DNA from 3 places in the Ideonella lacteola genome. Region 2 is predicted to be linked to each of the others. Evidence: riboswitches for the same ligand, from Rfam matches in the RefSeq annotation. Region 2 holds a riboswitch; each other region holds the start of a gene.
The links. A riboswitch is a leader RNA that binds a small molecule or an ion and turns the genes downstream of it on or off. The one in region 2 is predicted to bind cyclic di-GMP.

Region 1 (9,756 bases), on a different contig from region 2:
GAGCTTCATGGTGATGGATGCGATCGGCTGGATCGATCAGCCCCGTGCGCTGATCGTGCCGGCGGCCGCGGGTGCGCTGGGCATCTTCATGATGCGCCAGTACATCGGATCGGCGATTCCGAAAGACCTGCTCGATGCCGCCCGCATGGACGGCTGCGGCGAGTTCCGCATCTTCTGGAGCGTGGTGCTGCCGCTGCTGAAGCCGGCACTGGGCACGCTGGGCCTGATCACCTTCATCGCGTCGTGGAACAACTTCATGGCGCCGCTGGTGGTGATGCGCTCGGCCGAGAACTACACCTTGCCCTTGGCGCTGCGCTCGATGCAAAGCCCCAACAACACCGAATGGGGCGCACTGATGGCCGGCAGCGCCATCGCGATGCTGCCCCTGCTGATCGCCTTTTTCTTCAGCGCGCGGCGGCTCGTCGCGGGCTTGACCTCCGGTGCCGTGCGCGGTTGACGCACACGGCCATCTCTGTCCTTCGTTGCCAAACAGACGAATGAACTCGAACGACACGCAATTCGCCGCCGCGGCCAGCCGCGCGGCCTTCGGCCCTGATTTCGTCTGGGGCTCGGCCACCAGCGCTGCGCAGATTGAAGGCGCCGGCGCGCTCGACGGCAAGGGTCCGTCGATCTGGGACGCGTTCTGCCGCGAACCCGGCCGCATCAACGATGCCTCGAACATCGACGTGGCCTGTGACCACTACCACCGCTACCGCGACGACGTGGCGCTGATGAAGTGGCTGGGCCTGAAGGCGTACCGGTTCTCGTTCGCCTGGCCGCGCGTTCAACCGCTGGGCCGCGGCGCATGGAACGAAGCGGGCTTTGCCTTCTACGACCGCCTCATCGACAGCCTGCTGGAAGCCGGCATCGCGCCGCATGCCACCCTCTACCACTGGGACCTGCCGCTCGCGCTGCACACCCAATTGGGTGGATGGCCCTCTCGCGAAATCGTCCCCCACTTCGTGGATTACGCGGCCGAGATCGCGCGCCGATTCGGCGATCGACTCGAGACCATCGCCACCCTCAACGAACCCTGGTGCGTGGCCACCCTGGGCTACGAAACGGCGCAGTTCGCACCCGGGCAGACGAACCGTGCGGCAGCGATGCAGACCTCGCACCACCTGCTGCTCTCGCACGGCAGAGCCATCAAGGCGATGCGGGCCGAAACGCGCACGAAGCTGGGCATCGTGCTCAACCACACGCCGGCGTTCCCGGCGACCGAGCTGGAGGCCGACCGTCGTGCCGCCCGGCTGGACGACGGCCTCAACGTGCGTTGGTACATGGACCCGGTCTTCCGCGCCCAGTACCCGGCCGATGTCATCGAGCACCTGGGTGCCGATGCGCCCCGCATCGAGCCGGGTGACATGGCCGACATCGCCCAGCCGCTGGATTTCCTGGGGGTCAACTTCTACACCCGCAGCTACATCAGCACGCAAGAGCCCAAGGTGCCCGCACCGGGCCAGCAGGGCTTCACCGACATGGGCTGGGAGATCTATCCGAAGGCGCTGACGCAGCATTTGGTGCGCATCACCCGCGAGTATTCACCGCCCCCGATCTACATCACCGAGAACGGCATGGCCAACGCCGATCGCATCGATGCAGACGGCCGGATTCCTGATGCAGAGCGGATTGCCTATCTGCGCGAGCACCTGGCCGCGCTCGCCAAGGCGGTCGAACTGGGCGTCGACGTGCGGGGCTACTTTTACTGGAGCCTGCTGGACAACTTCGAGTGGAACTCGGGCTATGTGAAGCGGTTCGGCCTGTTCCATGTCGACTACGCCACCCAGACGCGTACCGCCAAGGACAGCGCCCACTGGTACCGGGCCTTCATCGAGGCCCAGCGCGTCGGCCACGAATCGCCCAAGGCTTGAGCGATGGCGGCCGTTCGCTTCGAGGGCGTCGCGAAGACCTACCCCGGCGCTGCTGCGCCGGTGGTGCAGGGCCTGGATCTGCAGATCGCCGATGGTGAGTTCATGGTGCTCGTGGGCCCGTCGGGCTGCGGCAAGAGCACCACGCTGCGCATGCTGGCCGGGCTGGAAGAGCCGACCGGCGGGCGCATCTGGATCGGCGACACCGATGTGACCGATCTGCCGCCGGCCGATCGAGGTGTGGCGATGGTGTTCCAGAGCTACGCGCTGTACCCGCACATGACGGTGGCTCAGAACCTGGGTTTCGGTCTGCGCATGTCGGGCCACTCGCGCCAGCAGATCGATGCGGCGGTGCAGCGCGCGGCCGAGCGTCTGCAGCTTTCTGCCCTGCTGGGCCGCCTGCCGCGTGAACTGTCGGGCGGCCAGCGCCAGCGGGTGGCGATCGGCCGCGCGATCGTGCGCGAACCGAAGGTGTTCCTCTTCGATGAGCCGTTGTCGAACCTCGACGCGGCGTTGCGCACCCAGATGCGCATCGAGCTGGCCCACCTGCACCGCAGCCTTGGCACCACCATCGTCTACGTGACCCACGATCAGGTCGAGGCGATGACGCTCGGCGACCGCATTGCTGTCTTCAACCAGGGGCGCATTGAGCAGATCGGTGAGCCGATGCAGGTGTATCGGCAACCGACGAATCGGTTCGTCGCGGGCTTCCTCGGCTCGCCGCGGATGAACTTCCTCCCGGTCCAAGGCGCTGCCGAGTCGGCGCTCGAAGTGCCGGGGGGCTCGCTGCGGTGGCCGGCGTCACAAGGCGTGGCCACCAGCCGAGTGGCCACCGTGGGGGTGCGGCCCGAGCATCTTCAACTGGTCGACGATCAAACCATCTTCTCGCTGCAAGGCGAGGTGGACACCGTCGAGCAGTTGGGTGACACGAGCGTGGCCTATGTGAGCCTGCAGGGTCTGCCGGAACCGCTGTCGCTCAAGCTCGGCGGCACGGTGGTGGCGCCGGCGCGGGGCACCCAGGTGCGGCTCGCGGCCGAGCCTGAGCATCTGTTGGCGTTCGATGCGGAAGGTCGGCGGGTGGACGTGGGCGTGTTGGCCTGAACCGGCGCGGCTCTCTGCCGCGCTGTCAACACTGCAGCAGCAGCTTGGCGCGTTGCGGCGAACAGCCGCAGCGGAACACGTAAGCCCAGCCGCCGCCGAAGTTCATTTCGGTCTTTCGGTCGGGGCCCTGTTCGAGCAGTGCGAGGAACGGCATCTTGTGGCCGCAGCCGCCGCAGATCGGTGTCTCGTCCAGCTCTTCCCAGTGAGCGGTGCCGCCCCATTGCCCCAGCACCTGCCGCACATCGCGACCGGTGGCTTCGGCCCAGCCCATCGCGGCACTGGGGTAGTCCGGGGCTTCCTCCGCGGCGAGCAAGGTGGCGCCATAGCGCGTGGCACGCAAGGTCTTGCTGCCCGGGGGCGGGTCCACCAGCGCCAGATCGCGTGCGGGCACGACGATGGCGGCATTGCCGCCGCCCTCGGCTTCGGCCTGGTGGCACATGCCCGGTCGTTGTCGGCACATGAAGAGCAGCACCAGGGCGGCGTCTTGGCCGTCGGCATCGTCCACGCGCAGTTGGCCGAGGAATTGCATCGCGCCGCCGCAGTGGCGGCAGTGCGGCCACGCCAGTTGACCGGCCGGTGCCGAGGGGCGCCCGCCGAATGCGGTCTGGTCGGTCGGTTGCTCGAGGTCGAGGGCGTGGTGAATCAGGATCTCGGTCATCGGGCCCAGGGCGGCGGCATCTCGGGGGCCCGAATTCTGGCGCGCCCCGCATCAGGGCCGCATAAGCGTCGAGGTTGGGCTACCAGGCCAGCTTCAGCGCGCGGCCTGGGCCTGACGTCAAACCGCGGCTTCCACCACCATCTGCAGCCGCTGCTGACCCTGGAATTCGTCCAGGCTGAGCCGGTAAGCCAGTCGAACCTTGACCGGCAAGGGGTCGGCGTGGCCGAACCAGATGGCGTCGCGCAGCTGTCCCTGGTGCTTCAGCCGCAGCTTCAGGTGCTTCTCTCCGACCAGGCGTTGTTGGATCACCTCCACCTCGTCGCAAAACACCGGGGCTTCGAACCCTTGGCCCCACACCTGGGCGTCGAGCTTGGCGACGGTGTCGGCGTTGAAGTATTCGAGCGCCAGCGGTCCGTCGGTGGCCAGCGTGCGCGCCAGGGCCTCGGGCTGCAGCCATTCCTGCGCCACGAGCTGAAGCGCTTCATCGAAGGTGTCGAAATCCGCTTCGGTCAGCGTGCAGCCGGCGGCCATTGCGTGGCCGCCGAACTTCTTCAGCACGCCGGGATGCCGCTTGCTGACCAGATCGAGCGCGTCGCGCAGATGAAAGCCAGGGATCGAGCGGCCCGAGCCCTTCAGCAGCCCATCGTGGCCGAGCGCGAAGACGAAGGTGGGGCGGTGCAACCGGTCTTTCATGCGTCCGGCCACGATGCCGACCACGCCTTCGTGGAAATCCGGGTCGAACAGCACCACGGCGGGTGGCGGCGTGCCTTCGGGCATCAGGTTGTCCAGCAAGGCCTCGGCTTGCTCGCGCATGCCGGCCTCGACATCACGCCGTTCGCGGTTGATGGCGTCGAGTTGGCGCGCCAGCTCGGTGGCGCGCTCGGCGTCGTCGGTGGTCAGGCACTCGATCCCCAGCGTCATGTCCGACAGCCGGCCCGTCGCGTTGATGCGCGGGCCGAGAGCAAAGCCGAAATCGAAGGCAGAGGCGGTCTCGGTGCGGCGCGAGGCCGCGGCGAAGAGGGCCGCCACGCCAGGCTGCATGCGGCCCGCGCGGATGCGCTTGAGGCCCTGCGCGACGAGCCGCCGGTTGTTGGGATCGAGCTTGACGACATCGGCCACCGTGCCCAGCGCCACCAGATCGAGCAGCGCGTCCAGCCGCGGCTGGCTGGCGGCGTCGAAGCGGCCACGCTGGCGCAATTCGGCGCGCAGCGCGAGCAGCGTGTAGAACATCACCCCGACACCCGCCAGCGACTTGCTGCCGAACGCGCACTCTGGCTGATTCGGGTTGACGATCACGTCGGCCTCCGGCAACTGCACGGCGCCATCGACCAGTGCAGGCAGGTGATGGTCGGTGACGACCACCCGCATGCCGACGGAGCGCGCATGGGCCACCCCCGCGTGGCTGGCAATGCCGTTGTCGACCGTGATCAGCACGTCCGGCTGTTGTGCCCGGGCGAGGTCGACGATGGTGGGCGTGAGGCCATAGCCATGCACCTGGCGGTCCGGCACGATGTAGCTGAGCGTGCCGGGGGCCGCGCCCAGCATCGCCAGGCCGCGCAGCGCCACGGCGCAGGCGGTGGCGCCGTCGCAGTCGTAGTCCGCCACCACGCACATGCGCTGGCCTTGCTCGATGGCGTCGGCCAGCAGTTGCGCGGCCTCGCTGCTGCCGCGAAGCTGGGTCGGCGGCAGCAGCTGGGCCAGGCCGTCCTCCAGCTCGGTGGCACTCTTGACGCCGCGCGCTGCAAACAGGCGAGCGAGCAAGGGGTGCACGCCGCTTTGCTCCAGTGCGAAGACCGTGCGCGGCGGCGCATCACGCAGCGTGAGTCGGGGTGTGACCATGGTGTGAAGAGCGGGGGTCAGAGATGGGCGAGCCAGGGCGCGACATCTTCGCGCCGGGGGGCCAGCAGGCCGCGGCGCCACCAGGGGCGCTCGGCCGGCGAGAAGGTCTGTGCGTGGCGCTCGCCGCACAGGGTGATCTGCACGGGCTGGCCTGCTTCGGCCTGCCGCAGCGCTTCGGCAACCGGGCCGGCGTCGAGTGCCGCCCAGGCCTCGGCCCAACTCGTCCAGTCTTCGGCCAGCGCGGGGCCGCGCAGGCGGTCGTCCATCCGAACGGCCGCGTCCGTCGCGGTGCCCGGCTCGGCGGGCGTCGCCCCGGTGCCGCTCAACCAGAACGAATTGACAGGCAGCAGGCCTTCGGCCTCGCGCGCTTCGTTCAGGGGGTGCTGATGCAGCAGCATCTGCGCTTCGGCCTGCAGGCGGCGCACCAGGCGAGCGCCGGCGTGGCTGCCGAGCCAGAGATCGACATTGCGGCCGATCACCCGGTCGAGCGATGCGCTGGGCAGGGTGGCCAGGCTGGGGTGGCGCGCGTACCAGCGCGAGGGCGCGCCCCACAGCAACTGCCAGCCGTCGTCGGCAAACAGCGGGCTCAACTGGTCGAACAGAAGGCGTGACAGCGCGTTGTCCAGCCCCAGTGCGGCAGGATCGGCGAGCGATATCTGCTCGGTGCCCACATGCCAGTGGGCGGGGCTCAACAACGCCCAACCCTGGTCGTCCGCCTGCACGGTCAGGCCGTCACGCCGCGCTGACCGGGCCGCGAACGGCAACAGGCCGTCTTCGCCCACGGGCCAGCCCCAGGCACGCGCCAGCACGCGTTCGTGCGGCGGATTCAGGCTGAGCTCATCGCCCTCGTCGCGATGCGAGGGCGTCAGCCGCGCCAGCAGGCGTTCCAGGTGGGGCCATTGAAGGGTGGAGAGGGCCTGGCCCGCGGCGGGCGACAGGGCGGCGGCAAAGGGAAGCACCAAGTGCATCCGTGAATTATCGGTGTCTGCTGTGTCGAGGCGGCGCCATCACCCGTGAAGGGGGGATGCGCATCCATTTGCATTCCGATACATTTGTCCGCAGATCAGCCATGACCAGGGCACACCCGCGCGAAAGCCGGGGTCGCAAAGCCACCGATCCACACGGCTCGCCACCCGGCGGGCCGCGGACAGCGGGGTTGCCATGCGCCAGAGGCGTGGACCGGTAACGGTGCCACGTTCTTGACCGCCTTCTCGCGGTTCGTACGGCCCCCTTTCGGCAGCACAGACCCCGCGGCGCGCAGGTCAGCCCTGCCACGACGACAGGGAGTTGCGGATGCGTCTCGAGCAGGCGGAGGCTTCGGGCATCGGGCGCCGACCGAGTGTTTCGCTCGGAACGGCCAGCGCGGTGCCGTCGGCCGCGCGCTGTCCGATCGCCGCCGGGGTGCTGGTGCCTTTTGTCGTGGTCATGGTCGTGCTGCTCGGCCTGTGCATGGGCGGCTATCAGATGCTGTCGGCGGTGCGCGCCTTCGTCGGCGGTGAAAGCCACTGGTCCAAGGGCCGAGGCGCGGCGATGGCGCAGTTGCGGCTGTATGCCGCGACCGGCTCACCGGCGGCCTACCGGGGCTTCGAGCAGGCCCTCGATGCCCCTTTGGGCGACCGCGAGGCGCGATGGGCCATGGAGGCCGACGAGCCAGACCTTGAACGGGCCCGGGCAGGCCTGCTGCGCGGTGGCAACCACGCCGACGATGTCGACAGCCTGATCTGGCTCTACCGTGCCTTTGGCGACACCTTTTTGCTGCGCGATGCGGTGCGGGCTTGGCGCGAAGGCGACGCGCTCATCGACGAGTTGCAAGCGGTGGGTGAGGACGTGCGTTCGCGACTGGATCGCGGCGGGCGATTCGGCGATGCCGAGCTGGCTCGCCTGGACGTGGTGCTCGACCAGTTGGAGGGCCGCCTGCTGCAACAGGAGACGCGCTTTTCCGAAGCGCTCGGAGTCGCCTCTCGGGGCACGCAGCGGGGCTTTCAACTGACGCTGGTCGCCCTCACGCTGGCGCTGGGCATGGCCGTCGTCTTGCCGGCTCGGCGCACCCTGCAGCGCAACGAGCGGCAAAGGCGCCAATGGTTAGAGGCGCACCAGCGCTGGTCGATGGCGGCCGAAGTGGCCGGCATCGGCCTGTTCGAATGGCGAGCTGCCGACGATCTGTACCGATTGGACGCGCGATGCTGTGCGCTGTTCGGCCTGGACGCGGGTGATGGGGGCCGCTCGCTCGAACGGCACCAACTGAGAAGAACGCTGCTGGACGAGGACATTCCAGCGATGCGGCTGGCACTGGATCGCGCGCGTCTCGACGCGCTGCCGTTTCGCTTTCGATGCCGGGTGAAGCATCCGGACGGTGACATTCGCCACCTGGAGACGGTGGGCTACGAGCAGCGCAATGACGCGGGGCGGGTGCAGCGTGTGGTGGGGGTGGTGCACGATGTCAGCGAAGACGAAGAGCGCACGCAGCGAAGCATCGAGGTGGCCGCGGCCGAGCGAGCGGCCCGGGCGCGCATGGCGTTCCTCTCCCGTCTCAGCCACGAATTGCGGACACCGCTGAACGCTGTGCTGGGGTTCTCGCAGTTGATGCTCACCGAAGAGCGCGAGCCCTTGAGCGCCAGCGCTGCCGAGCGCATGCAGCACATCGTTTCAGCGGGGCAGCATTTGCTTCGGCTGGTTGACGATGTGCTCGACGTGACCCGCATCGACAGCGGCCAGTTCAGTGTGCAGAGCGAGCCGGTGGGCCTCGCGGCGCTGTGGGAGTCGGCGGTGAAACAAGTCGAGCCCTGGCGGGAGGCCATGGGGGTCACCATCGAAACGGCTTGGCCGGATGACGCGCTGTGGGTTCGCGCTGACGCCAAGCGGCTGGAACAAGTGCTGGTGAACCTGCTGCGCAATGGATGCCAATACAACCGCGCGGGTGGCAGGCTGGTGGTGGCAGCCCGGGCCGTGGGCGATCAGCTCTGGATCGACTTCAGCGATGAAGGCGAAGGTCTGTCCGCCAGCGAGATCCAGCAGCTGTTCCAGCCGTTTCAACGTCTGCCGCGCCACTCGCGGGTGCCAGGCACCGGGCTGGGCCTGGTGATCGTCAAGCTGTTGATGGCGCAGATGGGCGGGCAGATCGTTGTTCGGAGCCAGCCTGGCCAGGGCAGCACCTTCAGCATCGGCCTGGCGCGGTGTGACGAACTGGGCCTGTGGTGAAGCTTCACGACTGAGGCGTGTTCCGCATCGGCCTCGGGTGGCCCAGCGTCTCTTTGAACGCGGCGCCTTCCTGGGCGACGTCCAGTTGCACGCGCAGCGAATACATCCGTGCTTCCACCTCTGATTTCTGCACGCGGTCGCGGATGCGCAGATGCTCGCGCAACGAGGCCACGGCGGCGTGCCAATGCAGGCGCGCCTCGTGCAGTGCAGCGGCTTCCAGGTGCGCTGCGGCCAGCTCTCGCAGTTGTTGGCTCTGCTCCAACAGCTCGATGGACAGCGCCAGCGCAGTCGACGCACTGCGGTGGTTGTTTTGCAGGCGATCGAGGCGCGCCAGGCGCCACAGAAGCATGCCCCGGTCCGGCCCGGATTTGGCCGCCTCGGCCGCCTGGATACCGCCCAGCAGCGCGACCCGCGCATCCTCCAACTGCCCCAACTGCCAATACGCATCGCCGATGAACTGGGCATTCCGGGCCAGTGACACGAGATGACCCGCAGCGCGGTCACGCTCCGCGTATTCGCGGTAGGTCACCAGCATCTCATGGACCTGGGCATGATCGAACCCGTCGGGCTGCTCGAATGCCAGTTGGAGCCGCGTCGACAGCAGGTTCTGCATCACGATCCGGTGGCGGGTGGGCTCCTTGGCGGAATCCAGGTGCTGCAGCGATTGCTCGAAAGCTGCGGCAGCCTCTGGCAACTGGCCGCAGGCCCAGAGCGTCGACCCGGAATAGGAGAAAAACAGCGCGGTGTAGAGGCTGCCGGCTTCCATGGCCGGCAACAGCCGCTTGCCGACATTCAAGATCTCGAACGCCTTGGGCGCATCGCCGACACACGCGAGCGCCAGCGCAAGCAGGCCGCAGGTGTACAGGCGGGTGGGAGGCTGGTCGAAGAACTCGAACCAGTTCAGCGCGCGGAACCCGGCCTCCACCGCGTCTCGGGCTCGCCCTGAGCTCTGGTGGCCCCGCAGGATGAGGAAGTCGCACTGCCCCAGCCGTTCGACGTTGGCGGTGGCCAACCAATGGGGCCGGTGGCGCGCGCACAGTGCCATGGATTCACTGAAACGGCCCTCGTTGGCCAGGCTCATGGCCTGCGCGA
Region 2 (9,756 bases):
GATCGGCCGCTTCGACGTCGCGTCTGAGTCTCCCACCAGTGGAGTAGTCGTAGTAGCGCAACTCTCGGTGGGCCGAGTAGTCTGCGCAGAGACCACTGTCAAGAATGGCGACCTTCCGGGGTGTTGGTTGAGCAGATAGGGCTGAGCGAAGAAGTTGCCGGACGGCAGCGGCTTCACGCTCTGCGTGCGGGCTGAGGCGTAGCGATGGACTAGGAAGCGATTCCGACGCCGACAGCGGGAGAACCTGGTTCACGTCGACCACTGCAACTTTCTGCTCGATGGCGGCAGCAAGTCGAGCACTCAAACGGCTTATTGCAAAAGGCTCAAGCCCTGGGTCTGTTTTTAGAACGACGGAGCCCAGTCGAGACAGTTCGGAACTGAAATCAAGGTCACCTTGTTCCGTTAGCAACGGGGTGACGCTTTCGAGTCGTCCCGGTAGCTCGCCGCGGATCTCCGACAGGACGGACATTGGGCCAATCGCGACGACTTGCCCCGGTACGAAGCTGCACATGGTCTCTCCTACGGTGACGTCTTCTTCCAGACGAGTTTGACGGATACGGTAGCTGTACCTTCCATAGAGATGACTACCCACTTTCCGCCAGCCTTAAGCGCGAGATCAAGCTTGAGTTCTATTTCGTCAGCAGACTCTGCGGTTTCAGCAAGCTTCTGACGGAGAGGAGCGACGGCTTCTGAGAGTAGGCTGCCCAGGGATTCGAACGCCTCTTTGGCCTTCTCGCCGACGGGGCTCGATGCATCTGAAAAGCCGGCTGCATGCGACACCGCGATCTCCAAATCGCTTTGACTGCTCATAAAAGTCTCCAGTGAGGTCAGGTGGACCGAATCGTGATGCTCAACGTGGTCTTGGCGACGAGGTGATTCGCCATGGCAAGACGATCGAGGGCCGAATCGAGATGGCATTGAGGGTAGCCACCTCGCACGTCTCTTCACCTCCTCAAGTTTGAGGACGTCCCTGCCAGGGCCAAGAGCGGCGAACTTGCATACCCAATGGACGGCTGCGGAGACAGACTCACTCCCGAAGTTAGTGGATGACGCCGGTGCCTGCTGCGGCCAAGATGCTCCGTCACTTCGTGAGAGTTTCCCTCTATGGCCACCGTCTGCGACAGGTTTAGCGGACGAAGCGCAGCGCGCCGCCACTCGAGGAGGCGAGGCTGTCGGACGCGTAGTTCAAACCATGAACGACATCAGCGATAGCGCCAAGCGAATCTCGGACATCATTGGGGTCATCGACGGTATCGCGTTCCAAACAAATATTCTGGCGCTCAACGCTGCGGTTGAAGCGGCCCGAGCGGGCGAACAAGGGCGCGGCTTTGCCGTTGTCGCGGGAGAGGTCCGGAGTCTGGCCCAGCGTTCCGCCGACGCAGCGCGCGAGATCAAACAGCTAATTCAGGCGAGCGTCGATCGAGTTGAAGCAGGAACGGGTCTTGTGGACGATGCTGGCCAGGCGATGAACAGATATTGTGTCGAAGGTCGAACAAGTGAATCTGCTGATTGAGCAAATCAGCCGGGCTTCCACCGAACAAAAGGGCGGGATTGACCAGGTCAACGAAGCTGTGGCAACTCTGGATGACACTACTCGCCAAAACGCCTCGATGGTTCAGCAGTCGACCGAAGCGGCCAGCAAACTCCAGGCCCAGGCAAAGCGACTGGCAGAGGCCATTGGCGTCTTCAGAGCCTGAAGCAGTGCGGCACGCCGACGAGGCTTAGTCCAGAGAGAAGACATTGCAGGCGATGCGGCTATTGAACGGCCGCCGATTGCTTACTTATATCCTTTGCCCCCCCTCTGCGCCGATTGCAACCCCTTTTTCTGCTCGTCGTGCCAGACGTCGCTCTGTCGAGCGTTGCGACGTCGTGCTGTAGCGTTTTCAATGGTTTGCAGTTATTTCCATCCAACCAACTGAGGCATATCAATGATGAAGCGTCTGGTCATTCAACTGGGCTACATCGCCGCATGCGGCTTCCTCGCCGTGTCCAACGTCCGGGCTGCCACCGATCTCGTAATTGCCACGGTGAACAACGGCCACATGGTTGAAATGCAGAAGCTGTCGAAGAACTTCGAGACCGCCAATCCCGACATCAAGCTGAAGTGGGTGATTCTTGAAGAGGGTGTGTTACGCCAGCGCGTGACCACGGACATCGCCACCAAGGGCGGCCAGTTCGATGTCATGACAATCGGCATGTACGAGACACCTATCTGGGGCAAAAAGGGTTGGCTGGAAGAGCTTAAGGTGGATGCCGCCTACGATCTGGACGACATCCTGCCCTCGGTACGCCGCGGGCTTTCGGTCGACGGCAAGCTGTACGCCGCGCCCTTCTACGGCGAAAGTTCAATGCTGATGTATCGAACCGACCTTGCCACCAAGGCCGGCATCAAGTTCGCCGACCGGCCCACCTGGGACCAGGTGCGCGACGCCGCCGCCAAGATGCACGACCCGGCCAACGGCGTCTACGGCATCTGCCTGCGCGGCAAGCCGGGGTGGGGCGACAACATGGCCTTCATCACGACGATGGTCAATGCCTTCGGTGGCCAATGGTTCGACATGAGCTGGAAGCCCCAACTGGAGACCAAGCCCTGGAAGGAAGCCGTCACCCTCTACGTGGATCTGCTGAAGAAGTACGGCCCGCCCGGGTCGGCCGGCAACAGCTTCAATGAGATCCTGGCGCTATACAACGAAGGCAAGTGCGGCATGTGGGTGGACGCCTCCATCGCTGCCTCGTTCGTAAGCGATCCGAAGCAGAGCAAGGTCGCCGACAAAGTGGACTTCGTGCAGGCGCCGTCGGCGGTGACCGACAAGGGCGCGAACTGGCTTTGGGCCTGGGCACTGGCGATCCCAAACAGTTCGAAGAACCCGGCCGCAGCGCAAAAGTTCATCAGTTGGGCTACCTCCAAGGATTACATCAAGCTGGTCGCGAAGGAGGAAGGCTGGGCTGCCGTGCCGACGGGCACCCGCAAATCGACCTACCTGACGCGCGAGTTCCGCCAGGCGGCGAAGTTCGCGGCAGCCGAGCAGCGCGCGATGCTCAGTGCCAATCCGAACGATGCGACTCTGCCCAAGAGCCCGTACTCGGGTGTTCAATTTGCGGCAATACCCGAATTCGCTTCGATCGGCATTGCGGTGGGCCAGCAGATGAGCGCGGCGCTTTCAGGCAAAGCGACTGTGGATGACGCCTTGAAGGCCTCGCAAGAAGCGGCCGATCGAGAAATGCGCAAGGCGGGCTATTACAAATAGTCGGTGGAGTATTTGCGTCCGATCTCATCCGTCCCCCGGGAGTTGTTGTTCGACCAGATGGAAACCTGCGCCGGGCCAAAAAAAGACCCACCGAATGGCAGGTCTTGAGAGGTCTGTGGAACGCTCGGGCTTTCGGTTCCCAACCCGGCACCGAGCTAGTCAAAAGGACGCACGGATGCGAGGAAGCGATCATGACAACCCAAAGTTGCGGATTCCGGCCTTCTTGAACATTGCGTTCGGCGCCGTGCTCAACCGGACCGGCGGTCATGCGCAGTGCGCCCCGACGTGAACTTCTCTGGACCTGTGGATAACCAATTTCGCCGCCGCAACTTTTGCCTTGCCGCGACGGATCGGCTCCCCAAGAAGGAAGCGCTCATTCGCTCGGCAGAATTGAGTGATGGAAACGCTGCTCTTGTTCGTCTCTACGACGGTGGCCGAAATCGTCGGGTGCTACCTGCCTTACCGGTGGCTCAAACCAGGGCGGCCCGCGCTGCTGCTGGTTCCGGCCGGCACCCCTCTGCCAACCTGCGCGCGTTGACCGACCGAAGGTGCGCCTTCTTGACCGCTTGATCTCAATGATCGTGTCTCAAGAAACGATGGTGAGTCGGGTTCGGTGCGAATCCTCCTAAGAAGCGGCTTGCCGGGCTCCACGAGGACGTAAGATGAAGTAATGGAGGAAATGACGCGCTCCAACATGAGCATGCACAACTGGCGTCGCGGCGCTGTCGCAATATTTGTGGCGTTCGCCTCTACCGTCTGCGCTGCTGGCGAAGGCTGTTCTGGGGGCGCGGAAGATTCCGGCGTGAGCCTGTCATTGGGCTGGGACTGCTTGATCACCTCTACAGATGCCGAAGCGAGCTCACTGCACGGTGTCGTGATTGAGTATGGCGGTGCCATTGTCTTGCAGCGGTATTTTGCAGCCGATGACCAGCCGCTTGGAGACTGGTGGTCTCACAGGCAGACGTTTGACGCGCTGACCTTGCACGACATGAGATCGATCAGCAAAAGCGTGGTGAGTCTGCTGGTCGGAATCGCGCTCGATCGCGGCTTGATTCCATCGCTGGACACCCCGTTGCACCAACTGTTGCCAGATCGAGACGCGCTATTCACTCAGCAAAAACGTCGCCTGACGGTCCGCCACTTGCTTACGATGAGCGCGGGGCTTCAGTGGTCGGAGTCCGCTGCGGTCTCCCTGTTCAGCGACGAGACTCGAATGGAACTGTCGAACGACATGGTTGGGTACGTACTGAGCCGCGATGTTGGGCGGCCGCCAGGCACCGAGTATCGCTACAACAGTGGCTGTACGGTGCTGCTTTCTGCGATAGTCGAAGCAGCCACCGGAATGTCCCTCGTGGAATTTGCCCGTCAAGCGCTTTTCGAACCTCTCGGTATATCTGCACTCGAGTGGCGCGCCGGTCGGAGCAAGCAAGTGATGGCTCATGCGGGTATGCGGCTGAGGCCAGCCGATCTGGCAAAGATTGGACGGCTGGTGCTCAATGGGGGCCGGTGGGCGGGCCGGCAGATCGTCTCCGGCGCGTACCTGCGCGACGCCTTGGCGAGCCATTTGCCTGCGGAGCGAAACTGGGGCTATGGCTACCAGTGGCGTACAGGCAGAATTGAGGCAGAGGGCCGGCTGCTGGACTGGGCAGGTGCCTTTGGAAACGGCGGCCAGCGTCTGTACGTGGTCCCGAGTCTTGATCTCGTGGTCGTCGTCGTCGCCGGTCGATACAATCAGCCCGAGCCAGGCAATAGTCGCCCTTCGGAAGAGTTGTTCGCGCGAGTCGCGACTCACGTCGCCCGAAAATCTGCCAGCTTTACTAAGTGCAAGGGCGAGAGCAGTCTCGCCGACTCGTGCGTGCCTGGGCGGGACAACTTCGTCTCAAACCACTAGGTGTGACTGTCCGGGCGACATAGCGCGTCCTCGTCCAACCCAATCTGCAGGTGCGACTGCGGCGTCAACCCACCACTTGGTGGCTGTCCAAATCCAGCGTTTCCTTGTCGGTCTGTAAGTACGCGAAGCCGCTGGTCAAACAAGGTGGTGTGCGGCCGGCGCGAAGGGGCGTTGCGCCCAAGCGAACGACGACCGTAGATGGTTCTTCCTATCGTAGACAACGCTGGGCGGGATGCCGTGACGCTGCATCAACGCAGGCTCCCGCACTTGCAAACCCTATCCCGTGCAGTCAGCGCCTGTAGACGGAGCTAGGTCGGGCTTGCGTCGAGATGGACGAGGCACTATGCGCAGCTTGCCGGTACGACTGACAGGAAGCCATTGATGCGGCTGATCAGTTCGAACCGGAACGGGTGCTCATGGACACTCGGAATACGCGCCAAGACAATGCCGACGAAGGCTGCCCGCTGTACCTATGACTGGGCTACTACCTGTGCTCGGATTTCACCGGCTCGATGAGGCCATCCCGAAGTAGTCCCTCAATGGCGGCCACGATCTCGACAGCAGACTCAGGCGACAAGTCAATCAGGCGCCTCAGGTCGGTATAGCCGTTGAATCGTGCCAGTAGACGCGTGTCTACCGTGTCGCTCCTCGCGCGGCTGGCCAAAAGCGCGCGCTGACCTCGTGTCGTACGCTGGTAAACGGCTGAGTCCTCGAAAATTTCTGCGCGTGTGGGCAAGCTCGCTGTAAGCATGTCACGATGTGCTAACTGTCATCACTTTGTCATATTAGCGAGTTGCGAATCAACTGAAAAGACACTCTGGCGCCGCCCCACCGCCAACAGGCGTTGTCGGGCTGACTCAGATCGGGCAGGCTTACGTTCCCAAGTTAGGCCTATGGAGCGGACCCGTGGCGAGCAAACAGACCTTTGGCGGCTACGACATCGACCCAACGCCCCAGCCAATGCCCGCTGGCCGGTTCGTTGCGTGCGCGCGGCTGACCCGGCAAAGCGATGGACAGGTCGAGGAGGTATGGCCCGACTTCGATGACTTCGCCACAGAAGCCGAGGCCGTCTCTGCCGGGCACATGGCAGCTATCGCCTGGATCGCACACCAATCTGGGGCCCGGAAACCTTGATCCCAGCTTCACCCGACGATCTTCGTCATCGAAGATGACCCTTTTCGATACCCTCTGCGCGTCAGCCCTCGGATCGCTAGATTACTGTGCCGCTTGGCGGGCGGTGTTGGCATGCAGAGCTGAGTTCAACAGGTATATGGTTGCCTGCGGTGCTCTTGCGTTTCATACGGGGCCGTGAGCGAATGCACGCGCGCCGCCTCAGCTGTGGCGCGAGGTCACAGATTCGTCATCTGCGGCAGCGACAGTAACTCTAGGTGCCGGCAATCGCCGGCCGGACACATCTGCGAAGGGCAAAGCCGCGCGAAAGTCGGCGACGCAAAGCTACCGGGCTACAGCGCAGAGCGCCAAGCTAGCGGGGCTACTCAACAAGGTTGAACCCAGTTGAACAGCAACCTTTGCATCTCACAGAATGCGAGGTTAGCCGTGATCCGCTGTTTGGTTCAAGTGCCCGGTCGCAGGGAACGACAGGGGACGGACATATCGCCGTGGACCCTCCTCGGCATCAGCGTGGCCTTGGTTGCGTCCGCTGCGCTGGCTCCGATCTTCGGTATGGGGGATGCGCCGGGCGCCGGCACGTTGGGTTGCCAAGCGCGCCAGACACGGGCACTCCCGTGGCAACCACCCAAGCCCATAGGCTCGGCTGGTTTCGCCGTTGCGCCCAGCAAATGCGCGGCAGTGGCTTCAGGTGCATGACGGCCTGAGCCATGCTGAGGGTCAGGCCCAGTCTCTCACGACGGCTCACACTGTCGGTGACGGTCATGTTTGCGCTGCTGGTTGCCTCAGCCGGCCTCGCGTTGCATCACGTGCGCCAAATGTCAGCCACGATCGCGGCGCTACGCTCAGCCGATCTCGAGCGGCTGTGGCTGACTTCGAACGTCAACGAAGAGGCAAACGACGGAGCGCGCAAGCTCATCGTTCTGCTCGCCGCACCTCGGGAGCTACGCCCCCAAGTCTACGCAGAGATCGATGCCGCTCATCGACGCCTGGACAGTTCGATGGCACTGCTCGCCCGACTCTTGGAGCGCGGTGATCGACATCCTGGGTTTTCGCTGATGCTGGACTGTCTGCAGCGGTATCGCAGCGCGTACCGTGAAACGGCCGAGCTGATTGAAGCGGACGACCACGTGGCCGCCAAGCTGTCCATCATCGACCGCGTTGACGTTGAACTGTCGATGCTGATCTCCGCGACCCAGAACCTCGATGAAACCGAGAGGGACCGGCTCAGTGAGCGGCTTTCGGAGCTCGATCAAATGCTCGCCCGCGATCGCACCGTTCTACTGGGCCTGGGGAGTGTCGGCGGGCTTCTCGCGCTCGCGCTGACGATTTGGGTCTATCGGGGTGTCGCAAAGCCCCTCAGAGCGGTCGCACGGGCGGCGCGTCAACTCAGCCGGGGCAACTATGACCAACTGTTGGCCGAGAGTCCACCAAACGAAGTCGGCGACATAGGACAGGCCTTTAACCAACTGGCGCGTGCCGTGAGGCAGCGAGAAGCTGCGCTCAGAGAACTGATCGAGATCGATCCGCTGACAGGGTTGCTGCAGCGCGACCGGTTCATCGAGATGCAGTCGGCGGCGGTCCGTGAAACCGCCGCGGGTCAGTCGCGCACCGTGCTGGTCTGCTTCGACATCGAGCGCCTCAAGTCAATCAACTCGTTATTGGGTTTTGACGCCGGAGACGAAGCGATCAAGCATGTGGCCAAGCGTGCCCAGGCGCTCGCGGCGCCCGCCGGCACCGCGGCCAGGCTAGGTGGGGGCACCTTCGTGGCTATCTTGCCGCTCAAAGGGCATGAGACAGCCGCCGAACGTGCCAAAGCCTACAGGGCGGCCATGGATCAAAGCCTCACCTGGAACGGCCATGCCATGGATCTCGCTGTGACACTTGGTTTTGCCATCTGCTCGGTGCATGGCGAGACGCTTCCAGAACTGATTCGCCGCGCCGAGCAAGCCCTGTACGAGGCCAAGCGGACTCGCGCTCCCATCGCGGCATACAGCCCGTCGATTGAGGCTGCCAGGCTGGACCACTTGAGTCTCCTCTCCGAACTGCAGCAGGCGATCGAACGCGGCGAACTGGTACCGTTTCTGCAACCTAAGCTTTGCCTGCGAAGCAACACCATCGCCAGCGCCGAGGCACTCGTCAGATGGCGTCATCCCACGCGAGGCTGGATTCCGCCTGCCGAGTTCATTCCCTTTGCCGAGAGCACCGGGCGAATTGTGGACGTGACACGCTGCATGCTTTCGCAGTGCGCCGAACTCTTGTCTCGACATCTTCCGAGCATTCAGTTGGCAGTCAATGTGTCGACCTACGATCTGCGCGACCCCTCCTTCGTCAGCATGATTCAAACTCTTCTGTCGGAGCACTCTTTGACCCCGGATCGGCTGCGGATCGAAATCACCGAGAGCGGGCTGCTCGACACGGGTACCGAGCCCATCGGTCGCCTGGCTGCCTTGCGCGATCTCGGCGTGGGCGTGTCGATCGACGACTTCGGCACCGGTCAGTCGTCTTTGGCCTACCTGCGCCGATTGCCTGCGAACGAATTGAAGATTGATCGCAGTTTCGTCAGTGGTGCCGACCGCGATGCGGGTCGCCAGGAGATGCTGTCTGCCATCGTGCGCATGGCTCATGGCATGGGCTTAGCGGTAACGGCGGAAGGCGCGGAGACCGCGGCTGAAGTCAACCTGCTGCGAGAGATCGGCTGCGACTATGCACAAGGCTTCGCCATTGGAAGGCCGATGTCCGTCACCGAGTTCATCGCGACGATGGGCGCTCAGCTAACAATCGAAACGCATGACGGCAACGATTGAGAGGCCGTGGCCGAATTGGAGTGCGGTCGGCATCAGCGGAAGAGGTGCTTCCCGGCTTGCGGCACGTCGAAGGCAGCCGATGCGGTGGCATCTGGCGTCGACTTTCCTATCTATATGCGCCTCATACGCCTATTGTCCCGGCGGCCTTGTTCACCGTTTCGTTGCACAAGCCTGTGGACAAGTGGTGCGAGGCGACTGCAAGGCCTTGATTCAAGCGGCAATGAAGCAGGTTGCCTCAAATCAAGGCAACCGGTCTCATACGACACCCACGCGGGCCACGTTCTCAACCAAGCGTGCCCGCAGCAGCGTCTGCGCCCCTTCTAGGAGAGCTGCCTCGTTGGCGGTCAGATCCGCCAGGGCCCGCAAGGGCGTGAAGCCATTGACGAGCAAGAGCAGGCTTCGATGCATCGGAGGAAGGTCGATCATTCCGATGGCAGCTCGTGCACCTTCATCCGTACGCATGAGGACCGTGTGATGGGCAATGTGGTCATGTCGCATCGTCACTCGTCCTTCCGAAGCCAGTACTGCCTGGGCAAAGGTCTTTGCCGTTCGAGCGGACTGTACCAGCGCATCACTTCATCAGTGAGCTGAGCACCTTGGCACCCAGGGGCTCGCCGGCCGCGCCCGTAATCTTGGAGATCTCACGATAGGCGTTGGCCTGGACACGAGTGGGCAGCGGTAC
Region 3 (9,756 bases), on a different contig from region 2:
GGTGATCTGGGCCACTTCGGCCATCTTGGTGGTGGCGACCCTGATGCGCCGCTCAATGTCCTGCATCGATTGCCCCGCGCGGCTCGCGAGGCGGCTGCCTTCGTCGATCCGCTCGACCGAAGAGCCGATGAGGGCCTTGATTTCTTTCGCGGCCTGGGCCGAGCGTTGCGCCAAGCCTCTGACTTCCGTGGCGACGACGGCGAACCCGCGGCCATGCTCGCCAGCGCGGGCTGCCTCGACCGCGGCATTCAAAGCGAGCAGATTCGTCTGGAATGCGATACCGTCGATGACCGTCGTGATCTCGGCAATGCGTTGGGAGCTGGCCTGGATATCGCGCATGGTGGCCACCACGTGGGTGACGACGCGTTCGCCGTCCGAGGCCGCCTGGGCTGCCCCCAGCACGAGGCCGTTCGCCTCAGTCGCCACCCCGGCGCTGAAACGTGCGGCTTCGGTGCAGCGCGCCATGTCGCCGCTGGTGGCCTGCAGGCTGGACGCGGTGCTTTCGGTGCGCTGGCTGAGATCACTGTTGCCCGATGCAATTTCTGCCGACGCATGCGTGATGTGGGCCGATGTCGCGTGAATCTGCGTCACCAAGGCGCGCAGGCGCGTCTGCATTTGATCGACGGAGCCGAGGATGCGACCGAACTCGTCGCCCCTGTCTGCCGGGATGGGGCACGTCAGATCACCTTGGGCGATGCGCTCGGTCGCCTGGACGACCTGCATGACCGGACTGACGATGTGGCGGATCGTTCGCCACAACAACAGGCCAATACCAGCCCACCCGACGATGAGGGCGAGTGCGATGGTGCCGGTGCGCCACCGGAGGGCGTCACGCCGGCTTTCGAGGTCAAGTCGAACCAGGTTCATGGCTTGGTCCGACAGGTTCGACTGAAGCCGCGACGCTTCGGCCAGTGTCTTGCTCATCTGGTCGAGCGGGTAGTTCACGTCCGACGCGGCGGCGGCCAGCATCGATTCGACCTTGTCCCGCTGCGCAGCGAGTTGGGCGAGTACCGGCGTCAGCTGGTCGGTGAGGGCGACATCCGCTCCCATCGCCAACGTCAGGTAGCGTCGCATGTCGTCTGCGCCAGAGCGATAGCGCGATGCAGCACCCGACACCAGGGCGATGTCGTCGACCGCCACGGCGGCGGCCACAGAGCTGAGTTCAGACAGCGCATCACCCACTCGGGGCGCGGCATCGGTGCCCGCCCGGATCAGGTAGAAAGATGCGGTGTGGTTGTCGTTCGCCAGCCCGGTCGATGCGCTGAGCGACTCGATCTGGTCGAAGATGCGGCCCGCCACCTGCGCATGCCCGACCAGCAACTGGCCGGCCGTCGCCTTCCGGCCCTCCGATGGAGTCAGCTTTCTGAACTCGCCGACCAAGAGGGCGAGGTCCTCGTTGGGCAGATTCTGCTGTTCATGGCGCGCGTGAAGTACGTCGACGGCTGCAGCCCAGCGTTCCGCGGCCCGCACGCGCCGCGGCCGCGCGTCGGCGTTGACGTTCGAGGCCGTAGCTTCCAGCCGATGGTCTTGAAGGGCATTGAGGGCCACCTGCCAGTGGCGCTGAAGGTCCAGCGCGTTGCGTTCACGGGTCACCCGCTCCATGCGATCGAACGTATCGGCCACCACGAAGGCGGTGGGGACCGCCGCCAGCAAGAAGCAAAGCCCTGCCATGACGAGGAGTCGATGACGAACACTCATGGTGCGTGGGGTGTGGTGACCGGACATGGCATACCTGACGAGGGACCGAGACGGAGGTTGCATGGCTGGCGTGTCCTGCGGGCATGCGCCGACATCTCAGCTCGCCTCAGTATCGGAATGGCCCGGAACCGGTTTCAGCTGGAATGGAGGGCGATTCGAGGCGTTGTTGACAGCTGCAATGTCACAAAACTGTCGCAATTCGCGGCGGGGCATCGAGGACATCGGGGCCGCGACCGCAGAACCCTTCACGCGACAGCATCGGGCGACGCCAACCCACAGGGCCAGGGCGTGTTCACACGGCGCATCAGGGCGCCGTAGAGTGAACAGGCCCTAAGAAGTTGGCGTCCATGAGATGAGGCCCCGATTGACCATGGTGGCCAAGGCGGAGTGGTCGACCCCCATGTCGCGCGCCGCGTCGCTCAGATCTCGCAGTGTCTTTCGACCGTCCAGCAGTTGGAGGAACTGCCGATGCGAACGGGGAATGAGCATGCCCGCGCTGAGCGCGGTGCTGGCCAGCTTGGTTGGGCGAAGCACGACATCCATGTGCATGAGATTTCTCCTGCGGAGGTGTCGATGGGAGCGTTCACGCGACGCCACGACCATCGTTGGGCAGCCCCGCTGACTTTGCGCCGTGGCGCCTGAGTCCGGTGGCTTTGCGTCCCCGCCTTCCGACGGGTTTGCCATTTCGCTCGATGCGGCTTCACTTGTAGAAGCATCGCGGATGCTTTCAGGCCAACAAGACAGGCGTGTGACAAGCGGGTTGTCGTGCCCCAAGGTGTGTCGCAGTGCCTGCGATGGATCGACGCCGTTCCCCGATGGCCGGTGGCGATTGCGGTCACGTCGCCTCCATGGCGTTCAGCGGGGGGGCCGCATCGTCGGTGCCGATGGCTTGGTCTCGGTGTCACTGGGGCTTCATCGCGGCCGCCTATGGTGTTGCCAGGGCACCAAGGGGGCGGCAGCATGGCGGCAACGACGATTTCACTGACGGGGCCGGATCAGTGGGCAGGCGCGCAGCACGCAGCGCCAAAGAGCGTGCCGGCCGGGTACCACGATCGGGTGGCGCTGTACTTCGTGGCCTCCCCGTTGCAGTACCTGGCTGCGCTTGAGATTGCCGAGTCTTTCGAGGTGGGGGCCCGGCAGGTCCTCGTGTGGTACCAGCCAGGCATTCAGTCGATTGTTCGCGACGCCCATTGGGATGCTTCGATGTACATGCCCTGGCCTCGGCATCGCCCAATGCCAGGGCCCTTTGGGCGCCTGCGTCGGCTGCGCGACAACATCCGCCAAGTGGCCGCCACGGTGGGCGCCGCTCGGGAACTGCATATCCACAGTGCCGTGTTCGACACCGAAGCCATCAACTACTTCCTCAACGCCTTGCCTGCTTTGACGGGGGCGGAGGTGACACGCGGCCGGATATTGCCGGATGGCTTGATCAATGTGATGCGGTATCCCCTGTCGCCTGGCAAGCAGGCAGCGATGCGAATGCGTTCGCTGCGGCAATTGATAGCGCCAGAGCTTCGCTACAGCCGATTCAGCGGCGATCGGATCGGCAGCGAGGCGCCGTTCTGCGACCGGATCTATGTGCTGCCTGGCCTGCCGCATGACTACCCGGCGCACAAGGTGGTGACACTGCGTCCCCCGCCCATGGCCGCCGGCCGATCGACCTTGCCGTGCCGCCCATCAGAGAACAGACCGAAGCGGGCGCTGGTGGTGGGACAACCGCTGGTGGGCGCCGGTCTTCTGGCCGCGAGCGACTTGCCCAAGGTGTCTCAGACGCTGCGCCAGTGGTTGCATGCCAGCGGCATCGATGAGGTGATCTACAAGGCGCATCCCAAGGACCAGCATCGGGAACTGTCGATGCTCGGCGATCAGGTGGTGGAGCTGGATGTGCCGCTGGAATCGTGGCTTCCGGGAGAGCATTTCGACGCCGTCGTCGGCGTTCGATCGACGGTGCTGGTGTTGGCGCGCCAGATGTACGGCGCCCAGACGACGGTTCGCTCGTTCGGCTGGAACTGCGTCCGGTTCAAATCGCATGAGGAACGCGTTGCGATGTATCGCGCGTTCGTGGCTGCGGGAGTCGAGATAGATGGCGAACACTGAGGCGTGTCAGACCAGACTGCCGGTGGTGTGCATGGCCGTGGGCGAGATGGGCGGTCTTGCCGATCTCTATGTCACGCGTCTGCACGCCATGCTGGCGCGCCACTGTCCCGTGCCGCTTCGGCTCTATTGCTATACCGACCGGCCGCGCGCCTTGGATCACTCGATCGAACAGCGTCGTTGCGACGGGTGGAATGAGTTGCGCAGAGACGGCATGCGCCCCACGACGCTGAAGCTGGGTCTCTTCAATCCCGACTATGTGGAGTTCGATCGATTTCTCTATCTCGACCTGACGCTGGTCATACGGGCGGGGATGTCTCACCTTCTCGCCGAGGCCGCAGGAACGTCGCACTCTTTGATCGCCGTCCGGGATTGGCACCACGAAGGGCTCAATTCCAGCGTGATGGGGATTCGTCGCGGCGCACTCACCGCGATCTATGAATCGTTCGCACGGGGGGAACACTACCCGCAGCGTGTACCGGGCGACCAGGACTTCATCAATGCAGCTGCCGCCGCCCACGGCCTGGCCGCGCAGCTTGGCACGTTTTCTTCCGGCACGGTCGAAAGCTTCAAAAGGCTGATGCGGCTTGCACGCCGTCGCCCGCTTGAAGCCCGCCGGGCGCTGCAGGCGAGCACCGTGGTGAAGTTCCACGGTGCTCCGCGGGTGCACGACCTGTTTGATCCCTGGCGGTATGGCTTCAGGGTTCGACTCAAAGAGCTGGCCCATGGCCGCTGGAGCCCCGCGCTGCCGGTGAACGATCTTCGCGAGGCTTGGTTGGTCGGTGCGGAGCCAGGGGTCAGTCGCTTGTGCAGACCCAGTTCTGCGCTCGCTCTACGTCGCCCGTTCCTGCGTACCGGGCCACCTGCGGGTACGGGCACAGTGGGCGCGTGCGATCAGCCGCCCAGTTGGCCGGCACATCCGCATTGACGCCGCCGAGGTTGCCGGGGCCGCGCGCGCTGGCCACGAGCGACTGCGGGGCGATGCCCTGTTCCACCCACGCCACCAGCGGTGAGAGGAAATCGACCTGGTCGGTTGATGGGCCGCCGGCGCAATGGCCCATGCCTGGGATGGGGTAGAGCCGCGCGACATCCGAAGGCTTGCCGGCGCTGTGGCGCAGCAGGCCGCGGTACCAGGTCACGGTGTCCTTCACCGAGAAGATCGGGTCGCTGACCCCGTGGTAGACGATGACCTTGCCGCCGCGGCGGTGCACGTCCGACAGATCGTCATCGGCCGGCGGTGTCATGAACGACATCGCTGACTCGCCGTAGGTGTCGTTGGTGGCGTTGAGCTCGGCGAGCGTTTGGTCGATATCCAGCCCGAGCGAGAAGCCTGGGCCGTCGGTGAGCGCGTCGGTGCTCGGGGGTACCTTGAAGATGACACCGACCGCACCGGAATCGAGCGCCAGCGGAGCGGTGAATTCCCAGAAGGCGGTGCCGCTGCCGCCGATGCCTGCGTCGTAGGGGAAGGGCGCGTAGAAGCGCTCGCCGCTGGAGGTGGTGGCACCGCGCGAGATCGAGGCGATCACGGCCTTCTGATCACGTGTCAGACACGTGCCGTCGCGATCGCCGCGGCAGGTGGGCACGTCGCGGTTGAGCTTGAAGGCGCGTTGGCAGGCTCGGGTGTCCTGCACGAGGCCGTCGGTCGCTCCGTCCAGGGCGTCGCAGCGGGCCAGCACGGCGTTGGCCAGCATCGTCCGCTCGGTGGCGGTGAAGGCCGTTTCCAGCCCGGCCGGGGTTTTGGGGTCCCCGGTGGCCACGGTGGCATAGCGCTGGGCACCCCAGATGTTCGCCAGTGCCGCCAGCGGCAGGTGATAGCCCGGCGCTCCGGCAAGGAAGCCGTCGTAATCGGCTGCGTAGCGTGCTGCCGCGACCAAGGTGTGCCGGCCGCCGTTGGAGCACCCACCGAAGTACGACCGGTCGGGCCCCTTGTCGTAGGCCGCGGTCAACAATTGCTTGGCCATGGGGGTGAGGCTGCCGACGGCCTGGTAGCCGTAGTCCAACCGCGCCTGTGGGTCCAGGCCGAACGCCGGGCCCCCTTGCGCCAGCGTGTGTCCAGCATCTGACGACAGCACCGCGAAGCCTTGCATCAAGGCACTGGTCAGGGGCCCGCCGCCCGAGGCGCCCATGGCCGTGAGCACCTGGCCGTCGATGCCACCGTTGCCCTGGTGGAAGAAGCGGCCGCTCCAGGCCTTGGGCAGGCGCATCTCGAAGCCGATGGCGTAGGTCTTGCCATCCACCGGGCTGACGCGCGTGTTCATCTGCCCGGTCACGCGGCAGTGTTCGGCGATGGGCTGGCCAGCCAGCGTGAGCACGCCGGCGGCCACGGTGGTGCTGCCGGTGATCACCGTGTTCGGCAGGCCGCCGAGCTTGGAGGGCAGGTCTTCACAGCTGCCAAGCAGTGTCGCGGGTTCGGCGGGCTGGGCGGCTGCCGATGCGGCGGGTGCACCGCCCAGCAGGGCGGCCCAGCCCAGCGCGGCGATACTGGCAGCCGCCAGCGGGTGGGGTCGTGGATGGCTCATCTTGTCTCCTCGCTTTTCACCCGGTCTGGACGTGGCGGTGGTGCCGCGGCCTCCTGGCTTATTAGTTATTGTATTTATCTAAATTTTGGTCGTCTCTGGGGAATTTACCCCCTGTAAAAAACTACATATGAATCAGCCATTGAATCAGTTGTGGCTGTTGAGGGCAGCACATGGGCCGTACCGCCAACCCTGATCGAACGCCCCAGGGCGACCTGATCGACCTTGATTTGCACCCGATCCTGGGCTACCAGGTGGCGCAGGCGGCGGTGGTGACGCACGCCGTGTTCAAGCGGCGGGTGGGTGACCCCGAGGGGGTGAGCAAGGTCGAGTTCTGCATGCTGGCGCTGATCCGCCGCAACCCCGACGTCAGCGCGAAGCAGCTCGCTCAAGCGCTCGCGGTCACGGCGCCGAACGTGGCGATGTCACTGGAGAAGCTGGAAGCCCGGGGGTGGATCTCACGCTCGCGCGGCACGCGCGATGCGCGCGTCCAGCATGTGCGCCTCACCGAGCTGGGCGACGAGATCGTGCAGCGCTGCTCGGCGGCCCTGCGAGAGGGCGAGCGCGAGGCGGTGAAGACGCTCAGCCCCGCCGAGTGGGCGATGCTGACCGAGTTGCTTCACAAGCTGGCCTGCTCACGCTGAGCGCGGCCCGGGTTCAGGGGGCCGCGGCGGCGCCCTGAAGCATCTCGTGCACGTCGTGCACCATGAGCGACAGGAAGGCCAGCAGCAGCACGTAGTAGGCACCGTACTCCCACTTGGTGCGGCCAGGCACCTTGTAGTACGTGGCGGCTTCGATGCTGTTGCTGCGGTAGGTGATGGCCTTCCACACCTGCGGCGCAGCCAGCACCGCCATCAGGATCAGCATCGGGCTGGGCCGGTAGTAGAACAAGCCCACCAGCACCGGCACGCCCAGCAGCCAGATGCGAGGCGACAGCACCGCGGTGATCCGCCCGCCGTCGAAGGGCGACAGGGGGATCAGGTTAAAGAGGTTGAGGAAGAAGCCTGCGTAGGCCACGGCGAGCAGCCATTGGCTGCCTTCATTGCGCGCCAGCACGTAGCAAGCGATGGCGCCGATCGTGCCCAGCAAGGGGCCGCCCAGGCCCACATAGGCCTCGGTCTCCGCATCGTGCGGCAGATCTTTCAGCTGCACCCAGGCCCCCACAAAAGGGATGAAGGTGGGCCAGCCCACGTTCAGCCCGCGGCGCCGTGCGGCGATGTAATGACCCATCTCGTGGATGAACATCATCGCCACGAAGCCGGCGGCATAGCGCCAGCCGAACATCAGCGCATAGGCGCCCACCGACAGCAACATCGTGCCGCCGGTGGTCAGCAGCTTGCCCAACTTGGCGCCAGACAACAACAGCAGCAGGATCTTCAGCACGGCAGGCTCCGGGGGTCAGGTCGCGCCGTTGTTGCGGCGGAACAGCTTCATGGCCGTCGCGCCCAGGCCGGCCAGCGCCAGCAGGATCAGCTTGGCGAATTTGGCAAAGAACAGGCCGATACCCGCCAGCAAGCCCAGCTTCTTGGCGCCCACACCCAGCACCAACGCGGCGAGACCGTACTCGGCGACGTGGTCGGTCTTTTCGTCGAAGTCCTGGTAGCGCTGGCCTTCCTTGAAGCTCAGCGCCGCCAGCATGGCATGGCCTTCGGGTTTGTGCGCCGGAAGGTCTTTCAGGCCGGTGACGAGGTTCATGCTGAAGTAGCCCTCGCGGCCCAGCAGGTAGGTGTTGTAGTTGACACCTTGGTCATCGTCGTTGGCAGCACCTTTTTCACGCGTGGACATCGCCCAAACCAGGCGGTGCGTGGCCGCGTCGTAGGCCGGCTTTTCGGCCCAGCCGATGATCTCGAGCGCTGGGGCGCCGAGCTTCACCCGTTCTTCATTCGAGGCTTCGGTGCCTTCCTTGAAGCTGTCGAGCATGTCGTCGGCGTCCCACTCCTTGGCATCGTCGTCCTTGATGTGGCCGGATTCTTCGTAGCGCACCGTCATGAACCAGCCTTGGGTGTCGCCTTGGGGAAAGACGAGGCCCTGCAGGCGCGGGTCACTGCCGGGGTTGCCCATGGCCTGCAGCAGGCGGGTGGCATGGGGCTGCGGGATGAACACGCGGCCCTCGGGCAGCTTGAGCAGGGCCTTGTCCAGCAGCGGAATATCGGCGGGGCCGGCCTGCGAGGCCTTGGCGGCCTCTGTCCACACTTGTTGCGGATCGGGCTGGGGTGGCGGTGCGTCGTCTGCCGAGGCAGCCACCGGCGCGATGAGCGCCAACAAACAGGCCGTGCGAATGGCCCAGGGGCGCACGAAAGAATGGAACATCACGGGTCCCTCCCTTGATGAATGGCCGATGTGGCCGTGGTGTCGAGTGGGCGCGGCCCCTCGATGTGACTTCTGGCGGCGCCCCTCGAAATGACTTCTGCCGGGGGCTCTTGCCCAGATTTGGACGTAACCGACCATTGTAGGTGGGCGGCTGTCGCACGGGGGTTCGGGCCGCAGGCTGCGGTATCGTGCCGATTGCGATGAACCGCGACGAAGTTTCCAAGCCGGCCGACTCAGGCTCGGCCGTCTCCCGAGCCGCCGGCGCCGACCGATTCGAACGGCTCGATGCCCTGCGCGGCGTGGCCATCGTCTGGATGGCGGTGTTTCACTTCTGTTTCGATCTCAATTACTTCGGCTATTTCGACCCCAGGCAGCGCTTCCAGTTCGACCCCTTCTGGACGGTGCAGCGTACCTGCATCGTCACGCTGTTCCTTCTGTGCGCCGGCATGGGCCAGGCGCTGGCGATCGACGCCGGCCAGAGTGCGCGGCGCTTCTGGCGGCGCTGGGCGCAGGTGGCCGGATGTGCGGTGCTGGTATCCGCAGGCTCGGCCATCATGTTCCCCAAGAGCTGGATCAGCTTTGGCGTGCTGCATGGCATCGCGGTGATGCTGCTGATCGTGCGTTGGGGTGCACCACGTGGGTTGGCGCGGGGGGCGAGGGGCTATGCAGCCCTGCTCGCCGTGGCATTGGCGGCGCTGCTGTTGCCCAGGCTGGTGCAGCACCCGTGGTTCGACAGCCGCTGGACGGCCTGGGTGGGCCTGGTCACCCGCCTGCCGCGCACCGAAGACTTCGTGCCGGTGCTGCCCTGGCTCGGTGTGATGCTCGGCGGCGTGGTTCTCGGGCACGCACTGCTGCGTCATCGCCGGCATTGGCTGGCCGGTACCGTGCCGACGGCGGTGCGGCCCTTGGCGGTGCTCGGGACGTGGTCGCTCAGCTTCTACATGCTGCACCAGCCCGTGCTGATCGGCGGCATCCGGGCCTGGCGGTGGTGGACCACCGGTCAGTTCTGAACGCTCGCCGCTGAAGCGCAGGCACGGGCCGCCGGGCCATCCGTTGCTTCGTCAGATCGCTTCGTCGCGGTAGACGAGGTGCAGCGCGCCGTTGGCCGCGTGGATGCGTTCGTTGCCGATCATCAGCG

Region 1: linked by a shared signal. The riboswitch ahead of AACH06_RS19335 (sensor histidine kinase) and the one ahead of AACH06_RS28990 (putative bifunctional diguanylate cyclase/phosphodiesterase) in region 2 are both predicted to bind cyclic di-GMP.
Region 3: linked by a shared signal. The riboswitch ahead of AACH06_RS24575 (hypothetical protein) and the one ahead of AACH06_RS28990 (putative bifunctional diguanylate cyclase/phosphodiesterase) in region 2 are both predicted to bind cyclic di-GMP.

What each region holds. Positions count from the first base shown of each region.
Region 1 covers NZ_JBBUTG010000013.1:82,748-92,503, reverse strand. Annotated here, with positions in the region: gene AACH06_RS19365 (carbohydrate ABC transporter permease) at 1-457, shown strand, start outside; gene AACH06_RS19360 (GH1 family beta-glucosidase) at 498-1,871, shown strand; gene AACH06_RS19355 (ABC transporter ATP-binding protein) at 1,875-2,969, shown strand; gene AACH06_RS19350 (hypothetical protein) at 2,995-3,627, opposite strand; gene recJ (single-stranded-DNA-specific exonuclease RecJ) at 3,745-5,466, opposite strand; gene AACH06_RS19340 (hypothetical protein) at 5,484-6,434, opposite strand; cyclic di-GMP riboswitch class I at 6,534-6,630, shown strand; gene AACH06_RS19335 (sensor histidine kinase) at 6,760-8,664, shown strand; gene AACH06_RS19330 (hypothetical protein) at 8,669-9,756, opposite strand, start outside.
Region 2 covers NZ_JBBUTG010000038.1:13,394-23,149, forward strand. Annotated here, with positions in the region: gene AACH06_RS30210 (S8/S53 family peptidase) at 1-511, opposite strand, end outside; gene AACH06_RS28965 (CU044_2847 family protein) at 520-810, opposite strand; gene AACH06_RS30215 (methyl-accepting chemotaxis protein) at 1,043-1,513, shown strand; gene AACH06_RS30220 (hypothetical protein) at 1,497-1,697, shown strand; gene AACH06_RS28975 (ABC transporter substrate-binding protein) at 2,043-3,248, shown strand; partial or broken gene AACH06_RS28980 (YnfA family protein) at 3,646-3,768, shown strand; gene AACH06_RS28985 (serine hydrolase domain-containing protein) at 3,928-5,139, shown strand; cyclic di-GMP riboswitch class I at 6,553-6,639, shown strand; gene AACH06_RS28990 (putative bifunctional diguanylate cyclase/phosphodiesterase) at 7,032-9,074, shown strand; gene AACH06_RS28995 (hypothetical protein) at 9,330-9,500, opposite strand; gene pstS (phosphate ABC transporter substrate-binding protein PstS) at 9,646-9,756, opposite strand, start outside.
Region 3 covers NZ_JBBUTG010000024.1:3,219-12,974, reverse strand. Annotated here, with positions in the region: gene AACH06_RS24580 (methyl-accepting chemotaxis protein) at 1-1,698, opposite strand, end outside; gene AACH06_RS24575 (hypothetical protein) at 2,029-2,247, opposite strand; cyclic di-GMP riboswitch class I at 2,304-2,390, opposite strand; gene AACH06_RS24570 (polysialyltransferase family glycosyltransferase) at 2,659-3,795, shown strand; gene AACH06_RS24565 (tannase/feruloyl esterase family alpha/beta hydrolase) at 4,590-6,311, opposite strand; gene AACH06_RS24560 (MarR family winged helix-turn-helix transcriptional regulator) at 6,482-6,952, shown strand; gene AACH06_RS24555 (site-2 protease family protein) at 6,966-7,691, opposite strand; gene AACH06_RS24550 (DUF2167 domain-containing protein) at 7,707-8,618, opposite strand; gene AACH06_RS24545 (acetyltransferase domain-containing protein) at 8,819-9,628, shown strand; gene AACH06_RS24540 (acyl-CoA dehydrogenase family protein) at 9,680-9,756, opposite strand, start outside.